Regions from separate parts of the Pseudoalteromonas carrageenovora IAM 12662 genome, predicted to be linked through region 3. Evidence: predicted binding sites of a transcription regulator. Region 3 holds the regulator's gene; each other region holds the start of a gene.
What was found. Region 3 encodes LexA, which represses DNA repair genes until DNA is damaged. Its sites were predicted from a motif close to TACTGTATNNNNATACAGTA; they were not measured.
Positions count from the first base shown of each region.

Region 1: the regulator LexA is predicted to act here: its motif matches at 7,018-7,037, upstream of ALFOR1_RS20285 (LexA family protein).
Region 2: the regulator LexA is predicted to act here: its motif matches at 4,493-4,512, upstream of ALFOR1_RS06130 (SulA-like leucine-rich domain-containing protein).

Region 1 covers NZ_LT965930.1:102,641-113,293, reverse strand. Annotated here, with positions in the region: gene ALFOR1_RS20300 (ATP-binding protein) at 1-3,669, shown strand, start outside; gene ALFOR1_RS20295 (NYN domain-containing protein) at 4,071-4,970, opposite strand; gene ALFOR1_RS20290 (Y-family DNA polymerase) at 5,345-6,604, opposite strand; gene ALFOR1_RS20285 (LexA family protein) at 6,589-7,005, opposite strand; gene ALFOR1_RS20280 (hypothetical protein) at 7,236-7,745, shown strand; partial or broken gene ALFOR1_RS20275 (endonuclease) at 7,882-8,616, shown strand; gene ALFOR1_RS20270 (AHH domain-containing protein) at 8,717-9,325, shown strand; gene ALFOR1_RS20265 (hypothetical protein) at 9,325-9,915, shown strand; gene ALFOR1_RS20260 (hypothetical protein) at 10,346-10,653, opposite strand, start outside.
Region 2 covers NZ_LT965928.1:1,318,519-1,329,171, reverse strand. Annotated here, with positions in the region: gene ALFOR1_RS06150 (NCS2 family permease) at 1-276, opposite strand, end outside; gene ALFOR1_RS06145 (SEL1-like repeat protein) at 395-859, shown strand; gene ALFOR1_RS06140 (hypothetical protein) at 1,323-1,745, opposite strand; gene ALFOR1_RS06135 (IS110 family RNA-guided transposase) at 1,848-3,002, shown strand; gene ALFOR1_RS06130 (SulA-like leucine-rich domain-containing protein) at 4,538-4,972, shown strand; gene ALFOR1_RS06125 (YchJ family protein) at 5,011-5,490, shown strand; gene ALFOR1_RS06120 (GGDEF domain-containing response regulator) at 5,526-6,380, opposite strand; gene ALFOR1_RS06115 (DUF6172 family protein) at 6,850-7,152, opposite strand; gene ALFOR1_RS06110 (VC2046/SO_2500 family protein) at 7,371-7,898, opposite strand; tRNA gene ALFOR1_RS06105 (tRNA-Tyr) at 8,011-8,095, shown strand; tRNA gene ALFOR1_RS06100 (tRNA-Tyr) at 8,145-8,229, shown strand; gene ALFOR1_RS06095 (M48 family metallopeptidase) at 8,445-9,143, opposite strand; gene ALFOR1_RS06090 (MHYT domain-containing protein) at 9,463-10,653, shown strand, end outside.
Region 3 covers NZ_LT965928.1:161,382-172,034, reverse strand. Annotated here, with positions in the region: gene ALFOR1_RS00865 (SCO family protein) at 1-469, opposite strand, end outside; gene cyoE (heme o synthase) at 466-1,395, opposite strand; gene ALFOR1_RS00855 (COX15/CtaA family protein) at 1,409-2,398, opposite strand; gene ALFOR1_RS00850 (transmembrane cytochrome oxidase associated protein) at 2,429-2,923, opposite strand; gene ALFOR1_RS00845 (SURF1 family protein) at 2,913-3,647, opposite strand; gene ALFOR1_RS20645 (DUF2909 domain-containing protein) at 3,601-3,969, shown strand; gene ALFOR1_RS00835 (cytochrome c oxidase subunit 3) at 3,872-4,750, opposite strand; gene ALFOR1_RS00830 (cytochrome c oxidase assembly protein) at 4,786-5,316, opposite strand; gene ctaD (cytochrome c oxidase subunit I) at 5,316-6,908, opposite strand; gene coxB (cytochrome c oxidase subunit II) at 6,908-8,050, opposite strand; gene lexA (transcriptional repressor LexA) at 8,530-9,147, opposite strand; gene ALFOR1_RS00810 (PaaI family thioesterase) at 9,325-9,765, shown strand; gene ALFOR1_RS00805 (hypothetical protein) at 9,776-10,156, opposite strand; gene ALFOR1_RS00800 (DUF7218 family protein) at 10,388-10,639, shown strand.

The sequences.
Region 1 (10,653 bases), on a different contig from region 3:
GGTCCAAATTTTCAGCTCGAGGACTTATCAAAATTGAAGATAAGCAGTTTAGTTTCTGCTCCTTCGTGTTTGATAAATGAACTAATAGCAATGAAAGCTGAGTATTCACCTAAGATGCTGTCTATCTTAGCAATTACTCTTTGGTATAGAGAGGATGAATATAATGCTAAAAAAATTACTGAACTAGCCCTTAGTCGTCACCGCAGTGAATTAGATATATATAGCTCGAGAATGCAAAGTAATAGCCGTTCTGACGATTTACTTCTTATTCGAGCATCTGTGATAACAGAGTGTTTTGATGGAGCATGGTTAAGCAATAATGAACACATACTTAAATGGCCTACCGAATATATAAATGAGTTTATTACTGCTTTAAAAATTAAGGGTGACTTAAGATTATTAATCAAGTTGCATAGTAAGGTTACCAATGAAAACACTAAATATTTAATCGAAACTGCGACGATCATGTTAAGTATTGTGGAAGAGGTAGATTTAACAGCTTGGAAAGAATTTAATAATTTTAAACATAGTCATCTATCAATCTTATATAAGGAAGTAGGTAAAGTTAAACAACTACCAATCTCTACAATCTACAGTGTCGGGGGGGGTAATATAACGCCTAAAGTTTCTTACGATGAGTGGTTTTATGAAAGTTTACTTGTTCGCTTAAATGCCAGTGGTGACTTCTGCTGGCTTTCTGTAAACGTAGAACGTGAACGAATCGATCTGTCTAAATATTACAAACAGCTTTGTATTTTTGCTGATATGTTCTCTGAGATTTTTATAGAACACGGAGAAGTAACTTTTGATGACTTATGTTTCATGAGCACTGCTATAGAAGAAAGCACCTCAACAAATTGGAACATAAGGCGAGAAGATATTAAATTTAAGCGAGATTGGATACGTATCGCAGCAAATTGTGCAGTAGTGTTCAGTCGAAGTAAGATTGATTATACCATATTAAAAAATGCATTCGAAATTGATGTATTAGACATTGAATGGTTTAGGCTTTGGTACTATGAGAGTGGAGACAACTTACTTACTGATGAAGCTGTAAATCTATTAATTGAAAAAGATATTACTCACCAAGCTCATACATTAGAGGATACGAATGCAAGAACAAATAGAAATGTGGAACTAGCTTCAATTGCTTTACGTCATGCTAATTATGATTCGATGAAATGGCACACTAAGCTGTCATGGGATTACGTATTAGGCTATGTACACCATAAAGACATGACGATTAATGATACTATAGAAGCTATAGAATACATTGCGGATAGAGATCTTGACAAGGCTGTCAATTTATTAGAGCGGGTAGCTCCTTTAGCCTTTAATGTGTGCGAGTTTACTGATGGTGACCATACTCGGTTTGCTTTATCTGATATTGCTAGGATTAGCGCTAAATACAATATTTCTGCAATAGCTTCAAAATACAATCAAGAAGTCAATGACGGAGAGTGGTATCACGCAGATACTTCTCTTGAATACTTTTTGAAGTACACAGATCTTTCATCAATTTTCGCGAAAGCACTTTCTTTCACTGGGTTAACGAATGACCAGTTGAAAATCATATCGAGTCGAGCAGGTGATGGGGATTTATCTGCTCAAAATATAATTGACGAGTTAAACCGCTCTGGTATTGAAATTTCCATAGACGAAAATAAAGAAGAAGATGTAGCGAAGGATGAAAGTAAGTTAAATCCTGCTGATTATCTTCCTAGCCAATTTGATATTCTGTTAACTTGCCGACCTTCGAAAGAATTTTATTTAATGTGGTATAACTTCTGGCTTACTAGAGGAGAAGAGTCAGAGTTAGTAAATCATCTATATTCTATTTTATTGGAAAAAGAGCTAGATCTAGGGAATTCTAAATATCTTCTAGACCCTTTATTTGTTAGTTGTAGACAAATATATGGACCTCGGAAAGCGTTTAACGTACTTGTGAAAGCTCAAGTCGAAATGCGAGGTTGGTCTTCTTGGTATGAGACTTCAGAAGCTTCATTTGATAGACTTAAAAAGGTGGCTAAACATTATCCAAGCAGAGTTAATGAATTCTTGTCTAAAACTACCACTCAGATTGATCCTTGGAGCAAAGAGGTAGGTAATTTAATCATCCCTAATAAAACATTAGCATTCCTCTTAGCCGAAGCTAATAGAGTAGATGAAGCTAATTCATTAGCTTTATCAATGATTTGTGAAATTGAAAAAGAAACTGCTAATTTACCTTTAGTACAACCTAATTGGTCATGGGTGGTTGGGGAATCCGAAGATTTAAAAAATGCAAATATATTGATTAGTCGACTTGCCTGGCCTGTACCTAAAATTAAACTCCAAGTTGCTAGCCAAATAGCTGGTTTACTCTGTGACAAAACTCATACAGTTAACATCGAGAGGCTATTGCTTGCTGAATTAGCAAGAAAATTATTAGAATCAGAAGTTGTTGAAATACTAGTGGTATTCTGGTTGGCAAAGCAGAAAGGCTATGAAGCAAAAGAAAATATAGCTTTTTATATAAAAGCTCGCTCTAGACTCTCAGATATGATTTTAGATGTAATACTGTCGAAAATTGATGGCTATGGTGAATATGCAAAAGAACTCGTACCTGATTTTAATGATTATGCAAATGATTTTGGCTTTCAGAAAGCGCAAGGAACCGAAGTACCACTAGCTTTCCATTCTGAATTAGAAAATCTAGAAGAAAAAACTGGAATTCCTTTCTTGATTTTATATCACTCAGAATGGATAAGCAGTTGTGAGCGAATAAAACCTCGTTGGGATAATATTGATTATTTCCTGAGTAGTGATCGTAAAAGTACTGGTAATTTTTTTACTCGTAATAGTCATCGAGGTCGGTCAGCATTTCTCAATGTTCTAAATATAGCGGAAAACGTATTTGGCATGCCTCGTGATTATTCAGAATCTGTTTCTACTCTTGCTTTTCCTGTAGAGCCTGTATATGTAACATCTATTCAGAATAAGCCAGTTTGGCTACCTGAATGGGAGTTTGGTCAAGATGTATCTGAAAGTAATATACGTAAATATTTAGGTAATTGTATAACTAATTATAGTGAGGTTTTGGATCTTGGAGCGTTGTCGTTTCCTCTCAAGATTGATTCAAACAAGTGGATCGATATAACGATTCTTTTAGCGAAAAAAACAAATCAATATGATGTGGATTTTAATATATCACGTGGTGATATTGGATTTAGTTTTGGAGATAAACTAAGGACTGATTTACAATTTAAGATCAAACTTAGCTCTTACAGTAAGTATGATAACTGCCACCCATTATTTGGTACTATTCATCCTCTTACAAGGATAGGGTATTGGCAAATTGATCTTGAATCGAGAGGGCTGTATATACCGCTTACTGATGAAAAAATCAGCGCTAAGCATAATGCTTTTCAAACATCACTTTTTTTGGGTGAGAAACAGATTGCAGAATCTATATTTTGGCCTTCAGTACATTCTTTATCTCACCCCAAAAAAATCAAATCACTTTATGGCACGTGTACCATATTCGATCACAATAATAATGCATGGTTAGAAAGAGAGTTACAAGATAAGCCAGATATTTATCTCTGTTCTGTATCAGTTTTAACTCGAGAAAATCACTATGATGATTTCAATATTGATGAATATAATTTTAGTCTTGACCAGTACTAGCTAATGTTAATCAGGGCGAGGTAATCAGCTAAGTTCCCTCGTTTCCCCTACAAAATCTAATGAGTATTACCATTGATTAATATAATAACCTTAAGCTCTTTTTGTCCAATAACGAGCGAAAAACTGTCAGCCTCAGCAACGAGTACTGGTTATTTGCAATATCAGAGGTTATTTGAAGCCAAAAAATAGAGCTGATGATCTAACTCAGAAATGTCCAAAAACGAGTTTACCCGACCGTCCGCTACTCGCTCTAACCTCAACTATGTGAAATGGGTAGCCTAAAGATATTTATTGTTATAAATACTACGGCTTGTTTTTTACTATAAAAAAGTAGTTGGGCTTACGACTATAGATGACATAAGCCAAAAATATAGTCGAAAAGCATTGTTATGGCTGTTTAGTTAACTAGCGATGGATATATTTAAAGCACGGATCTCATTCCCATTTTTCGAATTTTTCTCGTCAAATTGGAACTTGATTATTGAGCCTGGATTTACATTCTTCCAATCTTCAGGGTTAATGAATTCACTTTTATGAACAAAAAACTTACTTTTATTATAATTAGCAAAACCATACCCTTGACCTTTAAAACATTTGGTAAGCTTGCCTTCGACACCTTCTAATTTCATCTTAAGAGTGAAATAAAAGCGATCATTAGTCTCTTGGGTAATATGGAAAATATCATCACAGCTTTTTATAAGTTTCTTGAGACTAGCAACTTGATAATTACGATAGTCGAAAGAGGGGTCAATTCGTTTGATTGCAGTTCCAAAATTCCCTAGGTAAGCTTCTCCATCAATTTCGGCACGGTTATATGCTTTAATTAATAAAGCCTCTAAATCAAGATCTTTGTCAGTTTCAATTATATCGTCAAAATCTATGTTATTTATATCGACAAAGTTTTCACAAGCCCTAATTAATCTCTTGGGTGATTTTTTCTCACCTATAACCATACTGTAAATACCGTATTCTCTTATACGTTGAGCTAAACTAGCGAAACCGCCATCACTGGTAACCAAACACACAGAGTTTATACGCTTGTTATTATTAATTAACTCTATTGCGTCCATAATCAAGGCATGGTCAGCATCATCTTTTTTAGTATAGTGAAACTGTTGTTTGGGCCGAGAGGCGGTTATCTCCAGAACATTCTCCCATGATTTACTGCAACCGTTCGTCCAGTCAGCGTATACCCACTTCAGCGCTACTGAACCGTGCTTTTCAACTTCGGCTAGCACCCGTGGAAAGGCTTCTGATTTAAAATTCTCACCATCAACTAAAACTGCAAATACTTTTTCCATAATATGTCCTGTTTATTCCTTTTATCAGGTTTAGTAAAACTTAATAAATCTATAATTTCAACTGTTTTCATTACAATTAATCAGTAATTTATAGCCCCTGAACTTTCGGTTTTAAAGCTGCCATCACTACACTTTAAGTCCAGTTATTTTTCATAAAAAGGTGATAAGTAATGTTACGGAGCAGAATTAGAATCCTACTTATTAAAACAAAGCTAAGTTTGACTTTTTATCAGTGTTCACTAATCGCCGTGATTAAGTTAATGCATAAAGTAAAAATAGATTTTTAATAAATAAATTACCAACAAAGGTTCTCTTTGATTGTATAGAACAATTACGCTGTTATTATATTCAATATTTGGTTTAACCTAATTAATTTAATCACATTTAATTATAGGGATATCTGTCCAACGAGTCGTATAATGTGGCGATAAGAAAGCCCGCTTCATATTCCAAGTCTGTGTTAGCTTTTCACTGCCTATTGATAAAGTTCCTACACCATAACGTTTATTTATAGTATCTAAGCATGCCATCATCTTAGGTTTATCCTCACTCACAGAGAACATATCGGCTTGTTGAAATGATTCACTTTCTAATTCTACCGCGCCTATACCGCAGCGATAAAAGCGCGTATTCGGTTTATAAATTTCATCAATGACCGCTGAAACAGCTTTAGCTATAACGCTGGTGTCTGATGTTGGTATGGGAAACTCATATAGAAGTGATTTTTTATAGTGCTCATCTTCATGTGGCGAGCTGGCCGCAAAAATAACTATACGCTTTGTTAATGACTTTTGTCTTCTGAGTTTTCGTCCAACAATGGCGGCATGTGTTACTAAGGCTGATTTTAACGTTGTTAAATCAGTGACTCTTTCACCAAAACTTCTAGTCGAGTATATTTCTTTTTTATCTTGTTTTACTTCATCCCAACTTAAGCAGGCAATACCATTTAATTCGCTGACCGTTCTCTCTACGACAACACTGAACATACGCCTCATTGCTTTAGGGTTTTGGCAAGCCAAGTCCCAGGCAGTATTAATTTGCATTAACTTAAGCTTTTTTCCTAAACGAGAGCCGATACCCCAGACATCAGTCACATCCATGCGCATAAGTATTTCTTTACGAGATTTTTCATCGTTAATAACGGCCACACCGTTGTACCCAGATAGTTTTTTTGCTGCATGGTTGGCCGCTTTTGCTAGGGTAGGTGTTGTGCCAAAGCCAGCCCCAACAGGTAAACCTGTTTCTCGCCACACAGCTCGGCGTATTGTATGTCCATAGTCAGCCCAGTCATTGATGATTTTAGAGAACCCCGTAAATCGTAAAAACGATTCATCAATACTATAAACATAATGGTCATCACAAAATCTGTTTATAACAGTCATCATTTTTTCACTTAAATCAGCGTAAAGCTCATAATTAGAAGAGCGAACCACGACATGGTGCTGTTCTAAATAGTTTTTAATCTTGAAGAAAGGCTGAAATTTAGGGATATTAAGCTTTCTTGCAATAGGGCAAATGGCGCAAATACATCCATCGTTATTTGTAAGTACTACAACCGGTTTTGAGCGAATCGAAGGGTCAAATACCTTCTCCGCGCTCGCGTAAAAAGCGACAGCATCTACGAGGGCAAACATCGACTGAGCTCTATTTTGTTTTTGTGTAAGCGGATACTGGTCGTGACTACACCTTCGAGCTTAAAGTCGTCTTCAGGTGAAACATAAACGGATTTGTAGCTTTTGGATGCTGAGATTAGCAGTCGGTTTGTTTTATCTATTATTTTACAAACAAACGACCCATTATAACTCGCAACGACTACATCGCCTGAACTTACATCTTCAGCTCTATCAACAACGAGCAAGTCTCCATCGAATATCCCTACATCTTGCATCGATTGACCTGAGGCCAGCCCTATGAATGTGGCGTTAGGATGCTTGATAATTAGCTCATCGATAGAAATGCCTAGCTCTGTGTATTCTGCTGCTGGGGATTCAAACCCCGAAATCCCTGCCTCAATAAAAATTGGAATAACGAACATACATACCTCAAACACTGTTTATATATACAGTGTAATTTAAGGTTGTGATTAAGCCAAGATTCTTTTTGTGAAGATGATAGCTTTATCAGAGCTGATGTAAGCAGATTACATGCTTTAATATTAAAAACCCTTTTAATAACAATTAGTAAAACTTGCTTCCGTTTGTTAAAATTTAGCGAAGGAATTATGAGCTTACTCAAAGCTTATTTTAATTATGGAATAATTTACTAATGACTTTAGTTAAAAACACTATTGTATCTTTTCTGATACTTAGCTTTATTACTGGCTGTTCAGCCTCTAGACACGCCATCATTGCCGGTGACTCTGAATTAACAGATGCTCAAGTGTGTCGAAACTACCTTAATGATAAAGATATCCTCACTAAAGGTTATGTCGCTGAGGATACTGATGAAGCGAACTATATTTACGCGCTCAACAAAGAAGTTAAATATAGAGCACTCACCGAATACAAATGTGAGATTTTAGCCGCGCAAGACAGAAAAAAAATCGCTCAAGGCGTTGTTGCAGCAGTTGTTGCGGTAGGTGTCGTCGTTTTAGCTGTTGCTGCGGCAGAAGCTGGCGGGTCAAATAACTATTCTTCTGGTTATGCGTGGGACCAGTTTTATGATGGTAACTACAACTTAGTTTGGCGTTGTCGAGATAAGTCTACCGGCCAATTTGCATATAACACCGCTTGCTCTGGGCAGTACAAAACTGACAATACTTGGACTGGTAAGTAACTTTTCCATTTAATTTAAAGAGTATAATATCTGAGCTCTACAACTAAAATTGTTAGTCACCACAAATGAGAGCTAGCTTATTAACTCATTTATTATATGTGACATATTTAAACCAAAATAGGTATCAAGAATCATAATGAAGGCATCCACAATTACACTGTTATCAATACTTATTTTCTCTGCTGCCTCTTCAGCAAATCAAGAAATCGACTCTTTCAGCAAAGCTAAACGACTTCTAGAAAAGCAGGTTTATAACAATCACCGCATTACCCTTTATTGTGGTGCGACATTTGATGCTAGTAAAAAAGTAACCGCACCTGAGGGTTTTTCTACAATAAAGTACGTCAAACGAGCTAAAAAAATTGAATGGGAGCACGTTGTTCCAGCAGAAAACTTTGGTCGGACTTTTAGTGAATGGCGAGATGGGCACAAGCAGTGTGTAAATAGTAAGGGGAAGTCATTTAAAGGGCGTCGATGTGCTGAAAAAGTAAATACAGAATATCGTTTTATGCAAGCTGATATGTTTAATCTTTATCCGGCCATAGGCGCTGTGAATGCTCTCAGAAGCAATCATAACTTTACTATGCTTCCAGCAGCTCAAAGCGACTTCGGACTTTGTGCGATGAAAATCGACGAGAGAAAAGCTGAGCCACCTGAAATAGCTAGAGGGAAAATTGCACGTACTTATTTGTATATCGAAAACGCCTATAAACGATACAGCATGAGTAAAGCACAACGCCAGCTAATGAATGCTTGGGATAAAATGCATCCTGTTGATGCTTGGGAGTGCACCAGAGCTTAGAAGATTTCAAAGCTACAAAAGAATCAAAATGATGTAGTTAAAAGCCGCTGTGAGAGTATGGGTCTCTAACTATATTGTTTTGAAGTACTGTATATTCAAATAAAACTTTCAAGCTTGTACATATCTGTATAAATATCTATATTAGAAACAATATTTAAAAGGAGTTTTTATGCGTCAAGAAATACATGAAGTAACTATTCAAGATATTGAAAACGATTTATTTCTCGTAACGGGCGACCGTGGTTTAGCTAAAGCCCAAGCCCATGCGTTTTCCATACATTATCGTGGAGAGATTATAGACTCGGTTAAGTATAAGCGGGGCTTTATTTCAGCTGACGACTTAATCTATTCACGCCATGTACGTTGGGAGCATATGAAAAAGCATGCTCAAAAGCTAGCCGCAAATATGGCGAAGGCTGGGCGCGGAAATAAACCAAAGAATACAGCAGCTCATCATATAGTGTCTTGGAATGATATGCGCGCAGCCCGTTCAAGGCTTAGATTAGCAGCGTTCGGTATTGATATTGACCATGAAGCAAATGGTGTCTATTTACCTCGGTTTCAAAAGCATGTTCCAATGGACATCCTCCCAGATGCTTATCCTCATTCGAAAATTCACACAGGAAAATATTACTTTAATATTGAGTTCTTACTTAATGAAACGATAGCTGAGGGCCTAGGTCGACAAGGTATTATCGAAACGTTGAAAGAGATAGGTGAAGAACTTGCGGATGGTACATTTCCAATTACTACATTATTGACACAAGGTAATGCTTGATGACAGACAAATTTAATAAAGTATACAGTGTGAGTGTCGAGCCTGATGAGTTTCTCTTACTTAATGAAACGGGGTTCGAACAAACAATTCAATTGACCGAGGGCCAGTTGTTAATGTTCGACGGTATGAGCATGAGAGACAATTGGAGAGAGTTGGGCGTTGATTGGTTGGTAGAGCCTAGTATTGCCCACCAAAACTTAAAAAAACCTGATATAGCCGGTTTGGGTGCCTCAACAATTGTAGTATCCCCTAAATATTCACCTTTATTTTTAAACGGTTTTAGCAAAAACGTTGAGCTGCTTGAATGCAATTTAGAAGGTGAAAAGTGGTTTGCATTTAATGTTGTAGGCTTTGAGAAAGCCCTTAGTGAAGAACACTCCATTCGAAATATCAAAAATGGTAAACCAAGTAGAATTAGAAAGTTCAAAAAGATGGTATTCGACAAGAGTGCGATTGAAAATCCTGAATTATTTAGAGTACGAGAAGCTGGACTTCGATACTTTACTACAGATGCTACAAGTAGCTTATATAGCATCGTTCAAGAACACGGGATAAAAGGGTTGTACTTTCATGAAATAGAAACAGTATAACATCAGTGTCTAACAAGCTATGAGAAGTTCACTAGATACCGGCTAGCTCATAATCTTAAGGTACAAAACGGAAGTAAACTTCCGGTTTATAAGATTATATTGCTATATTTCGGAAGCAAACTTCCGTTTTTAGGGCTTCGTAGTTAGTTATCGGAAATATACTTCTGTTTTTTGAAAGCGTTAAACTAGATTGCTATATGAGCTGCATATCGGGGTATTATGTGAACGAGTAGCAGACGGTCGAGCAAACTCATTATTGGACAAGAACATGCTAGAGTATTAAAATAATAATTCCCAATATGGAGCTATTCGTGAGCCATACACCTTTTCTTCTACTGTATTATTTCGCTTTGCTAATTTAGTAAATTAAAAGGTTTAGTAATAAAAAAGCTAACATAAATGTTAGCTTTCAAACTTGAATTTAGCTGCTCTAATTATAAGAACAGGTAGGGCAAGGCTTAGAAATAACACTCTCTCTCCAAGCGCCCGAAAAGTTATTGTATCTCCACACTTCGGTAGAAACTTTATCATTTGTTGACTTCTTGACAAACTCAACTTGGAAATCTGTGTACTGACTTATGCCTGCATTAACTGCACCTTGATAAACACTAAGACTCAATGCAATACCTCCTCCCGAAGTTGTTCCACCACTACATGCTTCTTCACAGAAAATTGTTATTGTTTCCATATCTTCATCTGTATCGAAAGTAGTAATACCTCCACTGAAAAGATCTGAAT
Region 2 (10,653 bases), 1.2 Mb from region 3:
CCCCAGTACAACACCATAAGTAAAAAAGGCGTTTAACCCCATGCCAGGAGCCAGCGCTAACGGGTAATTTGCCCATAATCCCATAATAAAACAGCCTATTGCGGCAGCAATACAGGTAGCAACAAATGCAGCCCCTTGATCCATTCCAGCCTCTGCAAGCATGGCTGGGTTTACAAATACAATGTAAACCATAGTGATAAAGGTAGTAAGGCCAGCCACGCATTCGCGTTTAACTGTTGAGTTATTTTCGCTAAGTTTAAATAAGGCTTCGAACATAATAAGCTTGTAATAGTAAAAAGTAGCCAGATTTTATCATAAAAATCATCTTTAACAGGACATTTTACCTTGCGATATACTAAACTATTGAAGCAGTTAAAATAACAAATGAATCAATATGCTAAAAACAACACCCAGCGGGCACGACTTAGAACAACAATTAGATAATATTTTAGGCTTTGTTACTCAACCCGATAACAACCCTGCAGTAGCTAATGCTAAAAATAATGAACAAAGCACACTAAATAAAGCACTGTATTATTTAAAAAATAAACAAGCTCCATTAGCTGCAAAGTGGATGCGCCTAGCGGCAATGGCAGGTAATCAAAGAGCACAGTTTTATTTAGGTTTGTTTTTTGTAAAAGGTGAAGGCGTGCCACAAAGTGTATTTCATGCTGCGGCTTGGTTAAGCCTTGCTAGCAGCCAAGGTTATGAACCCGCTAGCGCTGCAGTTAACGACCTAAGAAAGCATATAGAAACTAAACGATTTAAAGATGCTCAATGCTATGCCGCCAACCTATACGAGCAAATTCATCAGCTGCAGTACGCACACCTTATTCCTAATGCTCCTCAAATCGATTAATTAATCATTTGCTTAATACTGTATAGAGCATAAAACACTGTATAGAGCATAAAACACTGTATAAAAATATCTATCTCTACCCGCCATCGCACCTTTGACAAAAATATCAACTAATATAAATATTATGACTCACATTAAATTAAATGTAACCGATTGATTTTAAGTGATTATTTTTAAACTTTTTAACTTCACTAGTTTTAAACTGTTCTTTCTCATTCAAGCTTGGAATTAGGATCTATATACGGCGAGGATTTAATAAGTGATTTTCCAATAGGAATTTGGAATATTTCCCATTCAATGCTGGAATTAAGCTAATTTCTCAATTAACGCTGGAAGGGTTCACCCGTACGTTGCTAGCCACTCAAGTACATTAAAGGTTTAAGGATATAGTTAATTTTATAGGCGTACTCTGGCAAGCTTCGCTAGTGTGCCAACAGCGAACTGTCGTAACCCTAGACTATTGTTATTTAACGATATTACGCTTTAAACCGAAAAATGCATAGAGCGAAATTATACTAAATACAATACCTGAACCAAATTGTATTAATGCCCATTTACCATATATATTTTGCCAACTTTGAAAATTAAAATCTGACTCTATTAAAAATGAAATAGCTTGCCCAAATGGAAGTAAAACACCAACAAACATTGCGCTATAGATTGAATAGGCGAGGACTATTTTAAAAGCTGCGGTTTTGTAATTACGTTTAGATGTTAATAGGGACAATACAAAGATTAAAAGTAAAGCAATAGGAACAATATATAATGATGAAAATATGCCATCTTTTGAAGGTAAAAAAGCAAAGTCTAACGCTGTAATTCCAGCAGACAAACTTATTATTAATTGATTAAACGATCTCAGATTCATATTTAGGTACATAGACATAATGACTCCCACACGGTGTTAGCCTCCGCTTTTCGTGGGTTAGCTTAATTCAAAGCCAGAGCCATAATTAGTTTGTCAATTAACTAAACAGCAGAGGCTAACATGAACAAACATAGCATACTTTTTATCGGACTTGATACACATAAAGAATTCAATGAAGTCGCCTATATTGAAGAACATAGAGGCTCTCAACCTGTTCACCTTGGTCGATTTTCTTCTTCCAAAGTGGCCGTTCAAAAGCTTGTTCGTCAGTTTGAATCTAAATACCCTGGCGCAACGCTACACTTTGTTTATGAAGCAGGCCCTTGTGGTTATTGGATTTACAGATTAATCACAAGCCTTGGCCATTGCTGTTATGTGGTTGCCCCATCTCTTATTCCTAAAAAACCAGGCGAGAAGATTAAAACCGATAAACGTGATGCCCTTAAGCTCGCTAAATTACTTAAATCTGAAGATTTAACACCTATCTATGTTCCCGAGCCTGAAGATGAAGCCGTACGCGATTTATCTCGCGCACGCGAAATAGCCATGGAAGATTTAAAAGATGCTAAATATCAATTAAAAGCGTTGATGCTTCGCAATAATATTAATTACAAAGGCACCGCAAATTGGTCACAAAAACATTTACGTTGGCTCACTGAGCTTGTGCTGCCACATCCCGCGCAGCACATTGTCTTACAAGAGTTTTTACAAACAATTACCGAGCGAATAAGCCGACTTGAAAGACTAGACAATGAACTAACACATCACGTCCATCAATGGCGTTATTATCCCGTTGTTAAAGCAATACAAGCAATGCGAGGTGTTCGCTTGTTGGTCGCCACCGGCGTTGTGGCTGAGCTTGGTGATTTATCGCGCTTCGACCATCCCCGTAAATTAATGAGTTATCTCGGTCTTGTACCCAGTGAACACTCGAGTGGTGGCAAACGCCATATTGGCGCTATCACAAAATGCGGAAACGGCCGAGCAAGACGCCTTCTCGTTGAAGGTGCACACACTTATCGGTATGCGGCAAATATATCGACAGATATGCAAAAACGACAAGAAGGTTTACCAAAGGACATTATTGATATTGCGTGGAAAGCACAACTTAGGCTCTGCAAGCGCTATAAAAAAATGATAGCCAAAGGGAAACACTACAACCTTGTTGTCACCGCAATTGCCCGAGAAATGATTGCGTACATATGGGCCATTGCAAAAGAAGTGGTACTTACGCCAGTGAACGCAAAACTTAGATTGGCAAGAGTACCCGCATGATAAACGAATTAGAGTTAATGCATGGGATCAAGCATCGGGTGTGGCACAACCACCGACGGCGTTAGGATGACAATGCAGCTAACGCTGCATTGAACCACGAACATAGACTGAAGACAGGTGCCACGACGGAATAAGTAAGGTCTGCTCTGTTGCTAGAAATAGTAATAACCAACGAATATCAGCAAGATAACCGACGAAATTACTTGCTTCATCTTATGTATTAACTCGCTCTAATTCGAGCTAAAGTAATTATGGCTTAAAAAAGTTAGGCAGGGATCAGTGCGTTTAACTTGACAGTGGGAGTCATACCAACGCCTCAATAATAGGCTATAAATTAATTGGTTATACTTTAGCGACGTAGGAGCATAAAGCCAATTGATTTTAGTCCTGATTTATTGACTTGTTAGGTTTCTAGTCAAACTCCTCATATCGAGTCGAGATTTCAACAAAGTCATTTACATCCACATACCCAAAAGAAAAAGTGATTGTCATCTCAATATTTTCATTTATTTTGGGGATTTTATAAATTGTGAGGCTACCCGACATTTCTTCGATTGTTAGGTTTTTGAAAGCAATGTCAGCATTCGCACATTCCAATACACTTATTAAATTTAACTTCATAAATTCGGTAGAGGTGTGTGACATTAATGATTTGCAAAATACCCCGGCTACACTGGACTCATAAGACTTGCATTGTTTTGAAAAGCTAGACCAATCATTAATCAGCTTAACTCGAAGTGAGTTATTTGACGTAGTAGCCCTCAGGTATTCATAAAGTGCATCGCAAAGTTTTTGATTACTTGCTAAAGCACTATTACTAAATATTAGGCTTAGAAAAAAGAGAAGAAAACAGCTGTTTTTCATAAAATCGCGAACTTTCCTTGGAAACCTAACAATTTAATAGTGCGCTCATCGCGCATATTTCTGCCGACTTAACGCTCACTTATCTACTTTATATAGTTTTAACAAATTACCTAAGGTATTACTATCACTAAGTTTTCTAAAGTTTTTAGGTAAAGTTAAATAATCCAATTTGCGCGCAGCGCTCATTTTCATGAATATATGCACAAAGCGCATTTAACCAATCAATTAACGACGATATTTAGCCAATCTCAATGAGCGGTTATCACTGATAAACGCCTTACTACATTTTTAACATCAGATAGCTTAGCTTTCAGAACATTCTTTTAATACGAGTTTAAACAATAAACGCTATCCATACCGTATTAAATCAAGAAAAATACAGTATGGAATATTAATTTAGGATCTTTATTTGGTGTTTTAATCAGTTTAAGCCTAAAACTAAATTCCAAACCTTATGAGAAAAACCCAAATAAGGAACAGCAATACCATTACTACAAGCTTTGCCACATAGGGCTCTTTATTCCAGACGTGTGACAAACCATTCCAAAACCGAATGAGAAAGAACAAAACTGAATAACTGTACAAATAAATAGCAAATATCGCTTGCACAGAAGCACTGTATAAACTACTGTATACGTGTACTGTATAAAAACCCAGTGAGTGAGATATTTATGTTACAGCCTATTACCGTAATAACAGTTAAAAGTTATAAGCAAGATGATAAACGTGATTGTGTAAACTTAATTCAAATTGAAGATGAGATATCAGCAACGTTTGAGCTTTTAAAAGTGCTGCACCATTATAATAGCTCTAACGCATGGACATTATTGATTGCTCCTGATCATGTTCCTAGTAGAGCATTACTCGACTCGTGCTCTATTGATACAAGTAAGTTGCTAGTTATCAGACAAAAACACTTAGTAAATTTAGAGTATGTTTTGAATTCTGCGTTGAATAACGGTAATTTTGCGGCTGTAATAACGTGGACCGATATAGTAAATAATCAATTGCTTAATAGCCTTTCTTTAGATTTAAGTAAAACTGCAACGAAGCTTTATTGCTTTACAAAAGACTCGACAATTACAGAGATACCACTAGCACAATAAGATTGATAAACTAATGTTTTAAACTCTGTACTGTTATTATGATTTTACCAAATACCACTCAATGTTTTTGCAGTAGCGGGCTGAATTATGCCCACTGCTGCGAGCCCCTTCATATAGGGTCACAACAAGCCGCTAATCCTGAGCAATTAATGCGTTCTCGCTATAGTGCTTATGTTACAAAAAATGCAAAGTATGTTTATCATACTTATGCCTCTGAAAAAAAAGCGGAAAACCCTATAAAAGAGATTAAAGATTTTGCAAATAGTTGCCGGTTTGTAGGTTTAGACGTAGTAAGTACAAACTACGATGACTCTCAAGGAAGTGTTGAATTTAAAGCGCATTATTTTTATCAAAATTTATACTGTGAGCTTCACGAACACTCACGATTTATAAAAGAGGACGATAAATGGCGTTATATCGATGGGACTATACTTCCTGTAGCTGATATTAAGGTGAGTAGAAATGATAACTGCCCTTGTGGCAGTGGTAAAAAATACAAAAAATGCCACAGCGTATGACTCTCCCATAACCAAAACTATAACTTAAAAAGGGGCTAAAAACTGACTTGGTTACGCCCTTGAAACTTAGATTGATACATTCTTTCATCTGCTAACTGTAATGTATTTTTACTATTGTCGCGCGTTTGCAATGTTGCGCCACCAATACTAATTGTTACAAATTCATGCTCTGAGTGTTTATGCAATATACCTAGTTGCATTACATTATTTTTTATTTTGTCTGCTACACAATTAGCGCCTTTATTACCTGTATGGGGAAGTACAACAACAAATTCTTCCCCTCCAAATCTTGATACAAAATCTGCAGGACGTTGTAAGCTTTTAGTAATTGTTTGGGCAACTAAGTTTAATACCGCATCCCCCTGTACGTGGCCATAAGTGTCATTGTATTGCTTAAAGTAATCTATATCTATTAGTAACAGTGCACAGTCTGCATTTTCACGTAATGCACTTTGTTCTATTTTTATAAAGTGGGTATCAAAGTAGCGTCGGTTATAAATTTGAGTTAAGTCGTCAATAAACACTTTTTGATTAAGTAAATCATGTTGAGCCTTAATCATTAAGTGGGCTCTGACCCTTCTAAATAGTGTTTCTGGATTTGTCGGTTTCTTTATAAAATCTACGGCACCAGCTTCCCAACATGCCCCCTCTTCGCTTTCGAGTGACGTAATAAATATAACTGGGATATCTTGAGTTTCGTAAGTATTTTTTAGTTTTAAACAGGTTTCTATTCCATTAATACCTTCTAAATTGATATCTAGAAGTATTAGGTCGGGCGGATCTAACTTACATAAATCTATAGCCTCTTCACCACTTCTAGAAGTCATTACATTAAAACGATCCGACAATGCCTTTCTAAGTACAATTAATGTTAGTAGTTGGTCTTCCACAATAAGTACCTTAGAACTTTTTAAACTTAGTTGTAATGCATGATCTGAGTAATTTATTGGCATAACTTGCGATACTTATTTTTATTATTTTACACACACTATAATACTATTTTATGTTATGCAAATGTTAACAGCTATATAAAAGGCTAAGCTTATGTAGTGAAGCTGAGGTGGCGATAAAATATCAAGAAATGCATTATTACTTTATTGGCGAGTTGAATGAAGTGACAGTTAAAATGTGTGCAGAAAAATTCGACTCGCTTTGCTAATCATTTAAAAATGAAAGCTATACTAAGCACATATGTAGTTACCTAACCTTCTAGGCAATCACATAGCAAACGCTAGGTATGGCACTTCAAAATGATTGAGGGTTATTTAGATTGGCATAAACAAAGAACGGATCATAAAAACAAAAAATGGGCCACTTAGGCCCATTTCATAATTTACATATTAGTTTTAAACTAACTTTTTACTCGTCATCATCAAGGTCTAACTGTTGACGCTGTGCAGGTCGAGCTAAAATCTCTACATAGAAAGAAGTTAAACCTTGCTTTTCAATTTCGCCAATTTGGTTGTTTAATTCAGCAACATGCACAACCTGTGCTTCTTCTGCTGTATTACCAAACTTACAGTCAAATGCCCAATAATCAGCATCTTCAGGAAGCGTCTTGTTACGCTCTCTTTTCAAATATTTTTTCACTTCGTGCTTTGCAGCATCAACCATACGAGGGTATTTGATTTTCTCGTGATTTAGCGTGAATGTTTTCTTCATTACGTTCCTAATTACCTTTGTTTAATGATAACGGCATTTAATGTCATACCATTTGTCGCCATTATAGCAATTGCATTTAATTTTTGGATGCTTTTTTTACATTAAATCAATTATTAGACATTATATAAAGCAAAGCTTGAATAAAATGTATTTTACAGACTTTTTATTACAAGAAAATTATATAGAGGGTGCATGTTTTCATGCAAGGTGGTTAGAGACTAAACCGCTATCAAATGAAGGGGTTGATGAATTGAATCGTCGTTTAAACTATCGTAAAAAGCACTTGCGTCAATAGGTGGGTTTGCTAACTGAGTATATTCACTTTTAATCCGTCGCCTAACCGCTATCTCGCAATTATCTAATACATTAAGTGGAATATGCTTGTCATCATCTCTAATTGTGAGTGGCTCGGGCTTTAGGTATTGATTAAGTTTAATGCTTTTCATACCCGCCTGCGCACCATGCTCTGAGATTAAAGCTGCATTAAACTGCCCTATAAGCATATCAAACTCACCGGGGGCTAGCGATTGTTTAGGCCCAGCACCAAATTTCTTTCTCAAGGAATCTTCAGATGTGGCTGTACTGTCAATTTCTGTTTTTGGCAGATGAAATTGACTGAAGTCTAATGCATCATGCGAAAGCATCGCTAATAAAAGTGCAAACTCGCCTCGGCGATTTTCATGCACACTATTATTAAGTTTGCTATTTAGCTGACTCTCTGTGATTAACAAATCATCGATTTGCATAGTCTTTAGCCGATTATGGTAACTGATAGATATTTATCGGCTTTATTTCAATTTTCTTTAGCTTTTTTCTTTACTTAAATACGCATTTTGCTATTATCAGCGCCGTTGCATTGGAGGGGTTCCCGAGCGGCCAAAGGGATCAGACTGTAAATCTGACGGCTCAGCCTTCGCTGGTTCGAATCCAGCTCCCTCCACCACTTTTCTTACCGCTAAGTTAAGTGGGGCCAAATGTAACAAAAATAGTGTGGAGGGGTTCCCGAGCGGCCAAAGGGATCAGACTGTAAATCTGACGGCTCAGCCTTCGCTGGTTCGAATCCAGCTCCCTCCACCACTTCTTTTTTTATTCCTATATTCCTATATTCCTATATTCCTATATTCCTATATTCCTATATTCCTATATTCCTATATTCCTATATTCCTATATTCCTATATTCCTATATTCCTATATTCCTATATTCCTATATTCCTATATTCATATATTCCTATATTCCTATATTCCTATATTCATATATTCCTATATTCATATATTCCTATATTCAAATTAATTTAAAAAACCCATTGTAAACCCATACTATTTTGCTTTAGCCATTTTGATGGTGCTTTATAATCAGGAAAAAAACGCTCAACATGCTGCCAAAATGCTTTGCTGTGGTTTAGGTGTCGTAAGTGCGCTAACTCGTGAACAATCACATAATCAATAGCATGGTAAGGCGCTCCGATTAAATGCAAATTAAAGGTTAACTCACGTTTGCTATTACAACTTCCCCACTTTCGCTTATAAATAGCGATTTTTAAACGCATTGGTAACTCTTCGCCCATTTTTTCGCAAAAGTACGCTAAACGCATTTCTATATATGCCGTTAACTGCTCTTTTAGGTATTCTTCAAGAAGTTGCTGATATTTTTGTCCAAGATTTTTAACGCGTGAAGAATGAGTAATAAGCAAATTGTTATCACACTTTATGACCTCTGACTTAACATCCTGCTTAAATTCAATATTTACAGCTCTATCAAAAATTAAAACTTGCTTATCTCTTAGCGGGTACTGTCTGGTATCAGTAATATAAAGCTGTTTAGTTAATTGGGCTCTTACCCACGCCTGCTTATTAAAAAGCCATTTTTCTATTTGTTTATTACTAACAAACTGAGGGGCATACACAGTCACCTTTTTATTATGTACTTTAATTGCAACCGTTTTTCGTCTGGTGCTTTTTTTTAACTGATACTCAAACACTGTTATTCTCATACACTATTTGCGATGGACAAATCCGTACGCAATTAATAAAACATCGTAAAATGCGCGATTATCTTAATTAAATACACTAACCCATTACTTTACTAAGAATTACCCGATAAAAAATTTAAATAAACCCAAATTTAACCAATTTGGTGCAATAGAAGAGCGACATTTAAATAGTTATCACAGACTAAAAAACTATCTTCTGATAAATAAAAGAAAACAGAAAGTAATAAATTCGTTGTTTTAATCAGTTCGTTGAATTAAGAGTTTATTTATTAATTAATTAGATTAAAATAAAAAAATAAAGATTATATTTTGAGCCATTATGTTATCAGCTTTTTTTATCACAGACCAAGACCCTAGCTTAATCATTAATGGCGTTTACGATCCTCTTTTAGTAACTATGTCGTTACTAATTGCTATTTTTGCAGCCTTTTTCACCATTCGGCTTATAGACCTAGCAAAAGAAACTCATTTTCCTAGCTACCAACGCTTGGCAAATATAACCGCTGCTGCTGTTTTTTCAGCTGGTATTTGGAGCATGCACTTTATTGGTATGTTGGCATTTTCGCTGTGTACAAATATAGATTATGATCCAACAATTACACTGCTCTCTTTTATCCCTGCGTTTGTAGCATGTCAGTACGCAGTATCAATGCTTGTTAATAGTAAGGGTAACTTGAAAGTATTATCAATTTGTTCTGTTTTACTCGGGGCTGGTATTGGCACAATGCATTATAGCGGGATGGCTGCAATGGAACTAGCGCCTTTACTTAGGTATGACCCACTCACTTTTGGGTTATCGATTATTGTTGCTGTAGGCCTTTCTTTTATCGCTTTGTACAGCCGCTTTAACCTTGAACGCGTATTCCCTTCGTTATCATCTCTTCAAAATAATTTAGTTAGCGCTATTATTTTAGGCTTTGCAGTAGCGGGGATGCATTATATGGGAATGGCAGCCACCCGATTTGTAGCAACATCCCCTCTCGTATACGACGATGCTAACGCAAACGCGGGATTAACCTTTATCGCCATCGCAGTCGCTACTGCAACTATAGCCATTACAAGCGTGGTTGGTGTGATCAATGGTATGGTTCGCTTTCGCATGTTACTTGAAGAAAAATCAGCAGATGAGTCGCGATTAAATGCAATTTTAGGTACCGCTATTGATGGTATTGTTACTATTGACCATGCTGGTATTATTTTAAGTTTTAATGAGTCAGCCAGTAAAATTTTTGGCTGGCAAGAAAACCAAGTTCAAGGCAAAAATGTGAAAATGCTCATGGACGACAACATCGCTAAGCACCACGACGAATACCTCTCAAACGCCCATAATGTTGATTTGGGGAAAGTGATTGGTGTTAACAGAGATGTATATGCAAAGCATATGAACGGCCAAGTATTCCCTATTCGCTTAGGTATTGGCGAGGTAAATCAGCCCGGGCATAACCCGCTTTACGTTGGCTTTATTACCGATTTAACTGAGCAGCGCGCCTTACAAAAGAGCTTAGAAGAG
Region 3 (10,653 bases):
CAACTGCATATTCTGATTCGTTAGAATCGCTTATAGCGTAAATTAAGCCAAGCTCCCTTACTAAAGGAAATAGGTCTTTATGGGGACCTGATACAGCTAAAAAGTCAGGATTAAAATAATCTATATAAGCTTTTCGTTTTTGTGCTGTATCTCGCTTAGGGTCGACCGACATAAACCAAATTTGTAGCGGGTAATCGTTGTGCAAATTTTTATAAACATTGTTTAGCTTCACAAGGGTCAATGGGCAAATATCGGGGCAACTTGTATAACCTAAAAATACTAAATTCCATTGCCCTAAAAACTGCGCTTTAGTAACTAACTCTCCATTTTGATTATTGAGCTTAAAGTCCGACAGTGGTTTTGCGGTTTCGTAAACTAACGCATCTACATCAGGGGGGCTATTTTTATCTGAACAGGCTGATAAAAATAGCATTAAAACAATACTAAAACAGAGCTTTAATCGCATCATAAAGGGAGCCATTTATCTATAAATAATACGACAAAGAGTACCATTAAATGAATGATTGAAAAACGAAATAAGTCCATAGCAGTTTCATCGTTTCCGGCAATTTTTAACTTAACGGCTTTGTATATGAATACTGCATTTAATGCACAAGCTCCAATTAAATATATTAATCCCGACATACCAATTAAGTAAGGTAATACACATACAACGGCCAGTAAAACAGAATAGGCAACCACACATGTTTTACAAAAATCTATTCCGTGAGTAACAGGTAACATGGGTATTTTAGCTCGTTCATAATCACTTTTACGGGCTATCGCAAGCGCCCAGAAGTGCGGTGGTGTCCAGGTAAAAATAATCATTACAAGTAACCATGGAGCGGCTGCCATTTGGTCTGTTTCAGACACCCAACCAAGCAACGGAGGCATAGCGCCCGCTAAACCACCAATAACAATATTTTGCGGAGTGGCACGTTTTAAAAATGAAGTATACACAAAGGCATAGCCAACCAATGCAAATAAAGTCAGTATTGCGGTCAGTGTATTTGCCCACACCATCAGCATAATAAAACCTGCTACGCCAATAGCAGCTGCAAAACTAAGTGCGTGGGTCTTACTCAAACGCCCTTTAGCAACAGGACGATGACGCGTACGCGCCATTTTTGAGTCTATCTCGCTGTCAACAACGTGATTGATCACCGCAGCTGCCGCAGATAGTAAACCAATACCTAATAAACTCGTAAATTGTACAGCTATGCCTCTACCTACATCTGGAGCCAGCGCTAAGCCTACCCAAGCTGTTAATACGAGCATAGCCACAACCTTAAATTTGCTGATAGCTAAGTAATCTTGCAGTAAATTATAAGTACGATTAATTAAAGGTAGCGAGCTCTCGCCTTGTAGTGCTTTTTTATCAATTGTAAGTGCCATAACAATTCCCCCTTTATGTGCGTGACTTTAGGTAGTAACACAACCTAACCATTGTTAATAATAGTATGGCAGCCATTAAATTGTGCGCCAGTGCTACCCCTAACGGAAAGTGCCAATGCACCACCGCAAGCCCTAAACTTATCTGACAAAGTAAGGCAACAAGTACGCTAACCACACAATTTTTTATTTTTTGAGAGTATGCTTGGCTGTATATTCGCCACATTATAAAAGCTAAAACAACACACGTTACAAGCGCCCAAATACGATGCAATAAATGTATAGACATACGCGCTTGTTGCGACAACACACCAAACTCGTAATTACTGTGCTCAAGGGGTAACTGAAATACACTACTGAGCGAAAATGGTTGAGCGTAGCTACACAAAGGTAAACCATTACAATGCGGTGCCGCATAATTTGCAGCAAGCCAACCGCCAAGCGCTATTTGAATAATGAGCACACCTAGCGCGACTAGACTCAAGCTAAAATACCTTTTTGCGCCGCTGTCTCCACCCATTATAGGTTTGGCTGTTAAGCGTAAATACAAAAGTGTAATTAGCGATAAAATACTAAAGCCACCTAATAAATGGCCCATCACAATAAGTGGCTGTAAGTTCATGGTTACAGTCCACATTCCAAGTGCGGCCTGAAATACTACAAGTAAAAGTAAAGCCAGAGGCAACTTAACGGGTGTAGTTGGATATTGGCGCTTTAAAAAGGCCAATATAAACAAACCTAAAATAAGTAAACCTAAGGCACCTGCAAAATAACGATGGATCATTTCTTTCCACGCTTTTGCGGTTTCAAACATCATGTCGGGGTAGCTTTGAGTAGCGAGTGCTATATCAGCTTCATGTTTTGGGACGGTTAAAAAACCATAACAGCCGGGCCAATCTGGGCAACCAAGGCCTGCATCACTTAGTCGGGTGTAGGCACCCAATGCCACTACAACTAAAGCAAGTAAGCCTGTTATTAATACATAGTTTTTATAATTTTTATACATTAAATACTCCAACTTAAGTAAGCTTAGCAATTAGCTCGAACGAGAATAATTAAGTAATTTTTTTAGATCTTTTAATAAACCTTTTTGTACTAAACGGTTTTCTTGTGGCTGCGTTTTAAAAGGATATTCAAGAACTACAAGCCCCATATGATCGATTAAATACAAGCTGGCTGGCTTTAAATTTTGTTGGCCGCTTATCATTTTCCAAGGCAGTTTTTTATCATTAACGATCCCCATCACCGCCATATCGACCTTGCCTTGGTTTTTACCCAATGCCACATATAAATTATCTAGCGCACTTAGTTGTTCATTACATGCACTGTTACACTCTGCGGAGTAATTTAGAGCAATCGTCCACTGTTTGGGGCTGTTTTTTTGCCAATTAGTAAGCTTTACTTCTTGTTTTAAAAACTCACCATGATTTGTTATCGCCGTTGGTAACCAATCAAATTTAAGTGCACCATATGCTAGAGCTAGTGGTATGGCGCAGCAGATTACAAATAATAAAAGTGGTTTATTTTTCATTTTGTGTCCTTTTTTTACTTGCAAAAACAGCCACGAATACACAAGCAATGGCGATTAAAAACCACTGTACTGCGTAGGCATGATGTTTTTGCGGGCTCATAACAACAGCTTTATAATGAGGAGTAGCTAATTCATCCCCTTCACCTTGCCTATAAGCCATGTAGTTAACGAGTTTTTGCTGACTGGTTTGGCTTAGCTTATTAAGGTCAATATTTTGAATTCTAATATTGGAGGGAGCAGCTTCGCGTTCAAGCGTAAAGCCACTGAGGTTGCTCTCTTTTATTTGTGCAATTAATGTAAAGCGCTTAGTAGGAAGCTTTATTTTTGGTAATTCACTTCGAGATAACGGAGCCTTAACCCAGCCAAGGTTTACCAAAATAGTGTGGGAGTCATCTGCTGGTTTAAACAAGATTAATAAGTCGTATCCGACTTGCCCGTTATAAACTTGATTATCTAACAGCCAATATTGCCCTTGAATAAATGCCCCAGTTAATTCAACCAACACCCCTGTTTTATTCCAGTTAGATGGTAAATTAGTAAGTTGCTGCCAACTCATAACACCTTGGGTTTGCAATTTTTCAATAGCCGTTAACTGCTGCTGTTTTTGCTCAGCTCTTTGTAGCTGCCAAAACCCTAAGCGCACACAAATAAGTACCACAACCGCCACCATACAAAGTGTGATTATTGAGCTAAGCTTTTGTTTGTGCCATAAAACTAACTGCATAAGGTTCAACCCAGTGATTATTAAAATTATTATCGTACTGTTGTTATTGTTTATACTTTTTAACTTATTTAGAGCTTTATTTATTATGGTATCGGGTAAAACAAATGGACGGCCTATGTCTCACTTTTTAGGCCGCCGCGTGATATTTTCGGTTGTTGTATTAATTATGGTAATTGCCGCACTTAAATTTGGCTTTATTAAAGCTAATAATTCCCCAATAAATGCTACAGCACATATACAAATACAAATAAACATAGCCATACCACATCTACAAAATGCCAGTACCAAGCAGCAGCTTGAAATGCAAAATGCTTATCTTTAGTAAAGTGCCCTTTTAATATTCGTAAAAAAATAACCAGCAACAGTACAGTGCCAAGGGTTACATGCATGCCATGAAAACCAGTCAATAAAAAGAACGTATTACCGTAAACACCGGCATCAAGCGTTAAATTTAAATCGTTATAGGCGTGTATATACTCCTCAACTTGCAAAGCCAAAAAGCAAACACCTAATAAAATAGTTGCCCCTAGAAATACTTTAAGTGTCGTACGTTTATTGTTTTCCATTGCTACGTGGGCAAAATGCAAAGTAACCGATGAAGCGAGTAATATAAGCGTATTAATAAGCGGTAGGCCTTGCCAACCCATAGCTTGAGTTGTATCCCCTGCTGGCGTTGTCACTAGCGGCCAAACCGCTTCAAAAGTGGGCCACAAAACCTCGTTAGTCATCGCATTATTGCCAGCCCCACCTAACCAAGGCACAGATAGTATTCGGGCGTAAAATAAAGCGCCAAAAAAGGCCATAAAAAACATTACTTCAGAAAAAATAAACCAGCTCATACCTTGTCTGAACGAACGATCCATTTGCGCTGAATATAAGCCTTGATCGGACTCAGTAATTACATTTTTAAACCAGCTATAAAGCATGTATAAAAGCACGGCAATACCAACGTATAGCAAGTAAACGCCGCTCCCACCTCCTTCTTTTGAGGCACTCATAACCGTTAATGCAGCACCTACCGCAATAAAAAATAAAGCAATAGCGCCCACTATTGGCCACGGGCTTTGCTCTGGTACGTAGTAATTTTCATATTCTTGATTCATGTTACTTGCTCCTAGTTTTACACTAGACATGCAGGCTAGTTATTGCTCGCTACTAGCTGCTCACTAATATCAAATACGGTGTACGATAAAGTTAGCTCTTCTATATCGGTTGGTAATGCGGTATCGACATAAAAAAGTAGTTTAAACTCAAGTTCCTCCCCTGCTTTTAGCGGTTGCTGATCAAAGCAAAAACAGGCAATTTTATGTAAATACTTAGCCGCTTTACCGGGAGAAACCGAGGGCACAGCTTGCATTACTTTATCGAGGTTACTGTTATTTTTAGCGCTAAACATTACCTCACGCATAGCACCGGGTTTAACAGCAACACTGTATTCTTTTGACTTAACAACAAATGGCGCGCCACTTTGCGCATGGGTTGTAAAACTCACCCCTATTTCTCGGTTTTGAGTAACCTGTGTACTTAGCTTTGCTTGCTCAAGCGATGGCTTACCATTTAGCCCTGTTACATCGCAAAATACGTCGTATAAGGGCACTAAGGCAAAAGCAAAAGCAAACATACCTATGCAAATAAGTACTAAGCGTTTAAGTAGCGGCGCGTGAGTCATTACTTAATTTCCGGTGGTGTAGAAAAGGTATGATACGGCGCTGGCGATTCAACTTCCCACTCTAAACCTTCGGCACCATCCCACACTTTTGCAGGCACTTTATCGCCACCTCGGGCGCACTTAATTACCACGGCCACAAATAAAAGCTGCGATAAACCAAATGCAAACCCACCAATACTAATAATGGCGTTAAAATCGGCAAACTGCAGCGCATAATCTGGAATACGCCTGGGCATACCGGCAAGCCCTACAAAATGCATAGGAAAAAACAGTACATTTACACTGACAAGCGATAGCCAAAAATGCCATTTAGCCAAGGTAATATTAAACATATTACCGGTCCATTTAGGCAGCCAGTAATAAGCACCCGCCATTATCGAAAAGATGGCCCCGGTTACTAATACATAGTGAAAATGCGCCACCACAAAGTACGTATCGTGATACTGAAAATCAGCAGGTGTAATGGCTAACATCAACCCAGAAAAGCCTCCTAAGGTAAACAGCACAATAAAGGCAATACTAAATAGCATGGGGACTTCAAAGCTAATTGAGCCTTTCCACATGGTCGCTACCCAGTTAAATACTTTTACTCCAGTTGGCACCGATATAAGCATCGTTGCGTACATAAAAAATAATTCGCCAGCCACCGGCATACCTGTGGTAAACATGTGGTGAGCCCATACAATAAAACTAAGTAGCGCAATGGATGAGGTGGCGTACACCATGGACGCATAACCAAATAGTTTTTTACGTGAAAAGGTAGGTACTATGGTCGATATAATGCCAAAAGCTGGCAAAATCATGATGTATACTTCAGGGTGACCAAAAAACCAAAATATGTGCTGAAACATAACCGGGTCGCCACCGCCGGCCGCATCGAAAAAGCTAGTAGCAAAGTATTTATCAGTGAGTACCATGGTCACAGCTCCCGCAAGTACAGGCATAACAGCAATTAACAAAAATGCAGTTATTAGCCATGTCCACACGAATAACGGAAGCTTCATCCATGTCATACCCGGAGCACGTAAATTAACTATGGTCACAATTACATTGATTGCCCCCATAATTGAGCTGATACCCATAATATGAACGGCAAATACAAACAACGCAGTATTATCGTTACTGTAAGTAGTTGAAAGGGGAGCGTAAAAAGTCCAGCCGAATGCAGGCCCACCGCCAGGCATAAATAAAGAAGCCAGCAGGATTAAAAATGCGAAGGGTAATATCCAAAAGCTCCAGTTATTCATTCTTGGTAGTGCCATATCTGGCGCACCAATCATTAATGGCACCATCCAGTTAGCAAGGCCGGTAAAGGCTGGCATAACCGCACCAAATACCATAATCAAGCCATGTACAGTGGTCATTTGATTAAAAAAATGAGGCTCAATTAGCTGTAACCCAGGTTGAAATAATTCGGCCCTAATGACCATAGCCATAGCGCCGCCAATTAAAAACATAGTCAGCGAAAAAATTAAATATAAGCTGCCAATATCTTTATGATTGGTTGTATATAACCAGCGCTTAAAGCCTTTTGCAGGATGATGACCGTGGTGAGCTTCATTGGCGTTAGATTGTTCTACTATGCTACTCATTAGTTCGCCTCCCCATCAGCATCAAGTGCTGCCTGAATCTCACTAGGTTGAATTACATCACCCGTATCGTTACCCCACGCATTGCGTTTGTAGGTAATGACTGCCGCAAGTTGTTTTATTGATAGTTGTTTAGCAAAAGCTTGCATTGCAGTACCAGGGCGACCATGGATCACAATATCAATGTGATCTTTTATATCACCAAGCACAACGGGGCTGCCTTTAAGTGCAGGAAATACGCCCGGTAAGCCCATGCCCGTTGGCTGATGACACGCGGCGCAACTTGCCATATACACTTGCTCGCCTAAAGTCATTAACTCTTCTTTAGGCAACGTTTGATCAAGCAGAGCTGCATCGGCTAATGCCGCTTTTTGCTTTGCTTGTTTTGAATCAGCAAGCCAAGCATTAAAATCTTCCTGCGATTTTGCCTCAACCACCACTGGCATAAAGCCATGATCTTTACCGCACAGCTCAGCGCACTGTCCTCGGTAAATACCTTCTTCGTTAATGTTGGTCCATGTTTCGTTTATGAAGCCGGGGTTTGCATCTTTTTTAACAGCAAAGTCAGGTACCCACCAAGAGTGAATAACGTCATCTGAGGTCATTAAAAAACGTACTTTTTGATTAATTGGCAGCACTAATGGCTTATCAACTTCAAGCAAATAATTTGGATTTTTATCTGCAAGGTTGGCTATTTCATCTTGAGGGGTAGATAAAATTGAGTAAAACGCGACATCCTCACCCATGTATTCGTAATGCCACTTCCACTGCGAACCCGTAATTTTAATGGTTAAATCAGCTTTGCTGGCATCTTCCATTGCAATAAGTGTTTTAGTGGCAGGGATTGCCATGGCAATTAAGATAACAAATGGGATGGCAGTCCAAAGTATTTCTACTTTAGTACTTTCATGAAATTGGGCAGGTACTGCCCCTTTAGATTTACGGTGATGAATAAGTGCCCAAAACATAATTGCGAACACTATCACCCCAATCACACAACATATTAAAAATATGGTCATGTGTAGCTGATATACATTATTGCTTATATCGGTTACGCCTTTGCGCATATTGTATTGGCTATTTGCCATTACATGCTGCGGAAAAACAATCAATACAAACCACAAGGTAGAGGTCAGTTTACCCATGTGACGGCTCCTTTGATGCTATTGCGAGTGCAAAGCGAAGAGGCATACGGCTTAAACGCCTATTCGTTATTTTTATTATTTAACCAATCTTATTTGTTTCAATTGGTATTGCTGTGCCAACAAAGATTTTGTGTATATTGTGTGTTCTCAAAACTAAAAGCTGTGAGTTATTGTTAGCCCAGCAAATTAACAATTAGCTAAAAAACATACAACAAGCAAGTTTCAGTATAAAAAACAAACAAGTTGTATTTTAAAATTAGCCTTAATTACACCAACATAAATACAAATTTAATAATCAAAAAACGAGCAAAAATAGGGGGTGTATCACATAAAAGAAGAGTTAAGTACGAGTGCAAAAAAGTTTACAGCTTAGATAACTTTATGTCTGCTTTAGTATTGCTAAAAGGTGGGTTGTTAAAACAAAAATGCACACTAAAAAGTGCGCATTTATAAATTTACTATCTAATATATGCTAGAAATTACATCCAATCGGCGTTTCTGATTACACCTACCGCTAAGCCTTCAATATTAAAAGACTCATTTTCAAGGTCTACTTCTATTGGCGTAAACTCTTCGTTTTCGGCGTGTAATAATACTTTACGGCCTGCTTTTTCTAGGCGTTTTACGGTTACATCTTCATCTACTCGTGCAACCACAACTTGTCCGTTTTCAGCGGTTTGAGTGCGATGTACAGCCAGTAAATCGCCATCCATAATACCAATGTCTTTCATACTCATGCCATTTACACGAAGTAAAAAATCGGCGGCAGGTTTAAACATCAAAGGGTCTATTTTGCAGTGGCTCTCAACATGTTCTTGCGCCAAAATAGGAGAACCTGCAGCAACACGCCCTATAAGTGGTAGGCCTAACTGCTCTGGCTCTTCTTCTTCAATTAATTGAATTCCACGGCTGGCGCCTGGCTTCATCTTAATTACACCCTTTTTAGCAAGCGCTTTTAAGTGCTCTTCTGCTGCATTAGCACTTTTAAAACCTAATGTTTGCGCTATTTCGGCACGTGTAGGAGGCATACCAGTGTCTTTAATAAAAACTTTAATGAGTTCTAGTATTTGAGCTTGGCGTTTCGTTAATGGTCGCATACAACTGGTTTTCCATACAGTACATTTAACTGTGAGTATATACAGTTAAATAAAAATCGCAAATTTAAATTGTGCTTTAAAATAGCTAAACTAAAAGCATGTGTGTACATTTTAGGCATTTATAAAATTCACATTTATGAAATGCAATAAACTTGGTTTTAATTCAAAGGAGTAATCATGAGTATTTGGCACCAACCCATCACTTTAGAGCTTTGCAAACAGTTAGAAGAAGGCATTGACGGCCAAGGCACATTAATGAAAACCATGGGTATTGAAGTCACAGAAATTAGTGATGATTACCTAGTTGCCACTATGCCTGCCATACCTGAACATCATAATCCTATGGGTATGGTTCACGGTGGTGCAAATGTAGTACTTGCTGAAACAGTAGCAAGCTATGCTGCTAATTTTGTTGTCGACTTTACAAAATTTTATTGTGTAGGGCAGGAAATTAGCGCAAGCCATTTAAAAGCGTCTCGCAATGGTACTTTAACTGCAACCGCTAAGGCTTTCCATATAGGTAAACGTAGTTCTGTGTGGGAAATAAAAATAACAAATAGTCGCAATGAGCTATGCTGCGTATCAAAAATGACCGCAGCAGTTGTAGAGCGCAGGTAATTACTTCTTTTTATTTTTCGATAGGATAAATCGTAATTTCCATACCTGCACCAATCGCAGATATACGGAGCAGTGTGTCTGCATGTAGGGCTTGGTTAAAGCACTTAGGTGACGTGCCCGATTCAAAGCCAATATCAAACGTTCTTCGCGAGCAGCTTAGCCATTGTTTAAGCGCATTACGTGAACACGACTCAATAAGCTCGCACAAGTGGTTAATAGCTTTATCTGGTGTTGATATTTCACCTGAGGCTTCAATACGCGCAAGTTGACGATATTCGTCTTTATCATAATGCAAAACCGTCGCGTTTTTCTTTAAGTCTGCCACTAAGGCGCTAATATCATGTTTAGACTCAAGCTCTAGATCTACATTTAAAAATTGAATTTCCGACATTGTCTGCTTTTTACCCTCTTATAGTTTCATCGCAAACTTTAACGCAGTTTTACTTTTATACCAAATTAACAAAGCAGTAATCCTTGCTTTATCTTCATAAATGCACTTTTTAACGCTTTTGGCACCTAACTTGCTCGTTTTAATTAAGCTGGCTTAATTGCTTAGTTTTACAATTAAACAATGAAATTAATACACACACTGTGTAAGTAACGATTTTTAAGGAGCATTAAAATGGTAGATCATGGTCCACAAATTAAAAACGACGATCAGTACGATGCACTTCGCGATGAGGGCATGAGTAAACAAAAAGCAGCACGTATTGCCAATAGCAATACCCATAAAACAGCTGTTAAAGGCGGCAAAGCCTCTCAGTATGAGCAACGTACAAAAAAACAGTTATACGACAAAGCAAAAGAGGTGGGTATTAGCGGGCGATCTAAAATGAACAAACAAGAGCTAATAAATGCCCTGCGTGAAAGCTAAAATTAACTAAAATC